2 regions of the Psychrobacillus sp. NPDC096426 genome follow, and region 1 is predicted to be linked to the other one. Evidence: riboswitches for the same ligand, from Rfam matches in the RefSeq annotation. Region 1 holds a riboswitch; the other holds the start of a gene.
What was found. Region 1 has a riboswitch for thiamine pyrophosphate ahead of thiT (energy-coupled thiamine transporter ThiT). Riboswitches for the same ligand answer to the same signal wherever they lie in the genome.
Positions count from the first base shown of each region.

Region 2: another riboswitch for thiamine pyrophosphate. It lies ahead of ACIQYS_RS12355 (YkoF family thiamine/hydroxymethylpyrimidine-binding protein); the one in region 1 lies ahead of thiT (energy-coupled thiamine transporter ThiT).

Region 1 covers NZ_JBIWEX010000026.1:45,694-48,892, forward strand. The annotation lists gene ACIQYS_RS18490 (tryptophan-rich sensory protein) at 1-309, shown strand, start outside; gene map (type I methionyl aminopeptidase) at 337-1,086, opposite strand; gene thiT (energy-coupled thiamine transporter ThiT) at 1,134-1,715, opposite strand; TPP riboswitch at 1,779-1,870, opposite strand; gene ACIQYS_RS18505 (M20 family metallopeptidase) at 2,445-3,199, shown strand, end outside.
Region 2 covers NZ_JBIWEX010000013.1:49,653-52,851, reverse strand. The annotation lists gene ACIQYS_RS12365 (ABC transporter ATP-binding protein) at 1-569, opposite strand, end outside; gene ACIQYS_RS12360 (ECF transporter S component) at 562-1,140, opposite strand; gene ACIQYS_RS12355 (YkoF family thiamine/hydroxymethylpyrimidine-binding protein) at 1,145-1,726, opposite strand; TPP riboswitch at 1,808-1,913, opposite strand; gene ACIQYS_RS12350 (2-hydroxyacid dehydrogenase) at 2,036-2,995, shown strand; gene ACIQYS_RS12345 (bifunctional diguanylate cyclase/phosphodiesterase) at 3,185-3,199, shown strand, end outside.

The DNA.
Region 1 (3,199 bases):
TACTTTGGATGGGTGTTTATTGCCACATTCATACATATTGATTACCTTTTAACTTATCATGAACTAAGTGGGCTTTGGATAACAAAATCACTTTGGACCGTTATTTTCTTAACTATTGCCACGGCTATTGCCCTTCATTTCCGCTATCATTACAAAGACAGTGCAATTGTAGTTGTTTTTATTTGGGCATTTATTGGGCTTGCTGTTCGTCACCTGTTTAACGAATTACTCATATCGACTGCTTCTATATTTTTAAGCAGTGTGCTCGTTGTAGGTATCCTTTTCATCAAAAAAACGCCATCGAAATGATCATTTCGAGTGGCGTTTTTTCATTGGTTAATCTAATTTTGTTAATAAAATCGGTCCTTCTTTTGTTACTACAATTGTATGCTCGATTTGAGCTACCAACGACTTGTCAGGTGTGATGAACGTCCATCCATCTCCAGACTCTACAATATGTTCTGCCTTTTCGGATATAAAGGGCTCCACTGCGAGTACCATACCTTCTTTTAAAATCGTTGGATCCCATGCATCATAATAATTTAATACATGCTGTGGTGCTTCATGAAGTGATTTCCCAATGCCATGACCCGTTAAGTTCATAATAACGTGTAAATCATTGTCTTTCGCTTCTCTTGCTACTGCTTTGCCTATTTGGTTTAAGCGAGCACCTGCCTTCACTTTTAACATCGCACGGTTGAAGGCACTTTCAGCTACAGTACATAGCTTTTCTTTTTCTGGGTATCCATCACCTACAACAAATGAAATACCCGTATCCGCAAAGTATCCATCGTATGAACCAGACACGTCAATATTAACCATATCCCCTTCTTGGATGACACGTGATCCCGGAATTCCGTGCGCAACTTCCTCGTTCACACTAATACAAGTATATCCCGGAAAATCATATTCACCTTTTGGCCCTGAAATGGCACCTGTTTCTGCAAACATTTTCCCTGCAATTTCATCTAGCTCTTTTGTAGTGACACCTGGTTTTGTTGCGGCCTGCATCACATTGCGTACTTCTGCCACAATCCGACCAATTTTTTTTAACGCTTCTAACTCTTCATTTGTTTGTACAATCATCTATATAAGATCCCTTCTCCTTTAACTGTAGAATAATCATATCATATTTATACTCTATTCGGCAGTAAAAGGCGTGGTGCTCTTACGAATAAAACAGTACAAATAAATGCTGCAACTAAAAATACTGGAATCATATAAGTAGAGTTATAAATGACCGAATATAAAATAGGATTTTGATCTCCAGCATATTCACTAAAAAATAATATACCTGAAGTTACATGTGCTAAATAACGAAGAAAGGCTGCAACAAATGTACCCGCAATAACTGCTGTAGCCATTTTTTTCGTATCCTTGTCTTCCAAAGCCCTTATAAACGCAGGTCTAAAGAAACCGGCAAATCCGGCCACCATAAACGCGATAAAATAATCGATTCCTACTTGTAAAACGACAAATATAAATGATAGTGGAGCAAAGTAAGCACTGCCTGTTGCTACTTGCAATAAACCAATCAAAAATCCTGTGATTAGTCCTGCAACAACTCCACGTCGAAACGCAATTAAAATGACTGGTACAAGTACGAACGTAACCGATCCACCTTGTGGCATGCCAAACCCAATCATGTCTAATACATATCCTAAAGCTGCAAAAATAGCTATTTCCACTAACAATAATACACGTTGATTTCTCATTGTAATCCCCTTTTTTGCCCACAAAAAAACGACGCCTGGGATAGACCCAGACATCGCGCGATTGTCAGTTTCCATCCACATCCCTACGCAAGCATTAACTTACAGGTTCGAAGGGTACGATCTCAGCCGCATAAGCGACGCCCCTTGTGGTTATGAATTATTTAGTTCGAATTCATTGTAGCCCAATAAAATAAGGAATGCAACCCTTCTTTCTTCATTGGTATACTTATAGAAACAATCACAGTTGTTTATTATAGGGATAGTGTGTCCTTCGGATAGGTTCTTTGGGTTTGTTGCGTTGAGCGGTCTTTTTGTCGCGCTCGGGTAGTCTTTGTCGTGTTCGAAGGCTAGTTTGTCGCGTTCGCAGTGGATTTTGTCTTGTTCAACCATATACTGTAAGATTTGAAGCTGATTAGATTAGATAGCAATTTTCGTGAAATGGAGCGAAAGGGCGGCGACTTCGGCGGAGGCCAACAGGATGTTGTCACGAAGGCGTTGCCACACGATGTGGCGCTCCTAGCCTTTGTTCCTAAGTGAGACAGATGAGACTTCACAACGTACGCGCTAGCGGCGGAGCTGCAGCTGAAATCCTAGCGGTAAATTCTTTAAGACACAGTATCCCTATATAGCGAACCGAAACATCAAACTGTAAGTCTTCTTTTTTATCATAGAAAAGAAGATAGATAGTCAACAGAAGTGAGAAATAGTAAATAACGGAGGGGTTACTCAATGATAGAGTTATTAAAAAATTTAATACGTATTAAAAGTGATAATATCGAAGGAGCAAACGCGGCACTTTTATTTTGTAAATCTTGGCTCGAAGAACGAGGTATTGCTCCAGTTTTATATGAACATCATGCTAAATTCATTCTATTTGCAGAAATAGGTAGTGGAGAAGAATGTATCATATGGAACGGTCATGTGGATGTTGTCCCGGGTAATCCGGAACAATTCATCCCTTATTTAGAAGGCGATCTGTTGTATGGACGAGGATCTGCCGATATGAAAGCAGGAGTAGCAGCAATGATGCAAGCTTTCTATGAGCTTTCATTAGCTCCTCAAAAACTAACGAAAAAAGTACAATTGCATATTGTGACAGATGAAGAAACGTCGGGAGATACATCAAAATTTCTAGTCGATCAAGGATTTCACGGAGATTTCGTCATTTGCGGTGAACCAACCCAATTACATATTGGACTACAAGCAAAAGGTATTGTCCAATTAGATATCGTTTTAAAAGGAAAACCTAGTCATGGTAGTCGTCCATGGGAAGGAATTAATGCGATCGAGCAAGCTTTCCAATTCGATCAAGAAATACGGAAACTCTCTTTTTTATCTGCAAGAAATGCACTTTATGATTATCCATCTTTAAACTTGGCAAAAATACATGCAGGTGAAAGATTCAATGTAGTACCGGACAAGTGCGTACTGTCCTACGACATTCGCTTTGTGCCAGGACAACAAGCTGATAGTATTATTAAAGA
Region 2 (3,199 bases), on a different contig from region 1:
AGTTCATCTAACCATTCGACGTATTTTTTAGCGGTATACGGGTCTAGGTGAGCAAGCGGTTCATCTAACAACAAAACTTCGGGTTCCATGACAAGTGCACATGCAGCAGCAATACGCTGTTTCTGACCGCCGGAAAGCTTTTGGATAACTGCATAGCGAAACTCGGTTAAATCAGTCAGTGCCAACACTTCACGAATCCTTTTCTCCATTTCTTCTCGTTCCACATGTAAGTTTTCCAATGTAAAAGCAAGCTCTTCTTCGACTGTTTGCATGCAAAACTGCGTATCCGGATCCTGAAAAACTGTCGCAATTCGATGATTTATTTCCCCGGGAATAAAAGAAAGGCTATCTTTGTCAAAAAGTTTCACTTTACCGGATAAAATGCCATCACAATTATCTGGATACAAGCGATTACACAAATATAGCAATGTCGTCTTTCCACAACCACTCGGACCAGTGATAACTACTCTTTCATCGCGCTGAATGGTAAGTGAGAGATCTTCCAGTATCCATTTTTCCTCATCTGGATAACGAAAACTCACTTTTTCAAACCGAATAACCTCATGCACTAGCCTCACCTTTTTTCGCACGTGCAATCGCATATCCACGAAGTGAACCAGTCGCAAGTAGCCCATCAGCAACTGCTTTACCACCCACCCCGGCTAGTAATGCTCCGCTTAAGATTCGTATTCCAAACATCAGAGCTACGTAACCAGTGCTATAAACTGCAAAACCGCCTAAAAAATACCCATAAACAAAACTAAATATCGAAGACCCGACCCCTGCTAGCATCAGTACCCACATATCAAAAAGTTTGTAACGGGTAGTAGCAAACACCGCTTCCGCCCCTAAACCTTGCACCACACCAGAAAGTATTAAGCGAGGGCCAACTGCATTTCCAAGTAAGACCTCAATCGCTGCAGCAATCGTCTCCGAAACCACAGCAGCACCGGGTTTACGAATAATGTACATACATATAATTGATACGATAAACCAAATACCAAAAATCCATTCATACGCAATAGGACCGATAAACCCTGCCCAAATATTGCCGACATGCAAAAACAACAAATATACGATCCCAAACACGACTGCAAATAAAGACATCAGTACAATCTCTTTTAACTTCCAAGAGTTCAACATACTAAAGACCTCCGTGCGAAGGACTATTAATACTCATCGAAACCGTCATTACTAAATGTTTGTGTTCTTCGGGGCGGGCGCGCGTAAATGTCTCCTCGTAAAATGCGAACACATCATGAATATCTCCGTGAATACCGCTTGCATAATGCATCGATTCGTTGAAAACGCCACGTTCTTTTGCACGGTCTACTTCACGATATATGACGTCCATATAATTGGGGTTATTCATTGGATACAACGCAAACTGAGAAGACACGTATTGCTTCGTTAGATCGTTATTTGCGACTTCATCTCCTTTATCTAAATACGCGTCTCCTGCAGAATCACCCGGACAGCCAGCAGAAAAAGTCCCTGATAACGCAACATGTACTCCTGTTTTGGCTGCGTGTAGTGTTAGTGCTTTTGCGACATTAAACACATGCACTTGTTTCCCGCGAATGACCGTGGACACATCATCTGTATGCATCCACACATTCGACGTATCCGTTTCTTGAAGCACTCCTTTAATTACAGAAATAAAATCATTGGTCATTGGATGTAGCGAAAAACGAAATCCAACGATAGGGCTTAAACCGCATTGCATAATAAAAAACCTCCCGATAAATTTTCATAAAAAAAAGACTACATCCGTGAAGATGCAGCCACTTATCCAATATGAAAAAATCGGAAAGTCACCGCACTTCCTCACGCAGGTATTATCCTGATCGAGTTATAAGGGATCGGAGCAAACGCTCGCATCTCAGCCATAATGGGCACCCCTAGTGCAGAAACGGTATGTAGTTTTTTAAATGTGCCCCAAGTATACCTTACGAAAAAAATATTGTAAATATAGTTGAAAAATTTCATTAACTCGTCCATGCTTAAATTATTAGAACGTTTGGAGGTTTGAAGTTTGAAAAAAATATTTATTACTCGAAAATTACCAGATGAAATAGTAAATCCATTAAAAGAAAAGTTCGATGTAACGATGTGGTATAGCGAAGAAATTCAAATGACTTACGATGAATTAAAAACAGAAGCAAAAGATGCACATGCACTTTGGACAATGCTTTCAGATAAAGTAGATCGTGAAATGATAGAAAGTCTACCGAACTTAAAAATAATTAGTAACCTAGCAGTTGGCTACAATAATATTGATATCGAAGCAGCAAAAGAGCACGGCATCATTGTCACAAATACACCTGGGGTTCTAACGGAAACAACAGCGGATCTGACATTTGCCTTGCTTTTAGCGACCGCTCGACGCGTTACAGAAGCAGAACGTGCTCTTCGTGCTGGTAAGTGGAAATCATGGACACCAATGGGCCTTACTGGTATGGATATGTTTGGTGCCACACTTGGAATTATCGGTATGGGGCGTATCGGTGAAGCAGTAGCAAGACGTGCAAAAGGGTTTAATATGAAAGTACTTTACCATAATCGCACTCGCAAAATCGAGACAGAGGAACAATTTGGTTTTTCGTATGTAGAACTCGACACACTTCTTCAAGAATCGGATTTTGTTGTTTTATTAACACCGTTAACACCAGAAACAAAAGGATTAATTGGAGAACGTGAGCTAGGCTTGATGAAAGAAACTGCTGCAATTATTAACGTTGCACGTGGTGGAATTATTGACGAACAAGCACTATACGAAGCGTTAACTACAAATAAAATATGGGCTGCTGGACTTGATGTATTTGAAGTCGAACCGGTGCCACTGGATCATCCACTCCTAACATTGCCAAACGTAACTGTATTACCTCACATAGGGAGTGCAAGTATTCACACCCGCATGGCTATGATGCAGATGAATGCGGAAGCTATTGAAGCAGTTTTGGAGAACAAAGAGCCTGAGAATAGAGTAGTTTAAAAATACTAGCGAGCTTAATTAGTGACAATATAGAAGAAAAACAAGCACAGGAGTAATATTCTGTGCTTTTTTGACCTCTCCTATCTCATATGTAGATTCTAAACAAAATTCTCACTGAGCCGATACAAGGAGGGTGATTATTTTTTCAAATCATAAACAATATCGAATATGTAGAAAAGAGTGACGAGCATGTTCACTACTCCT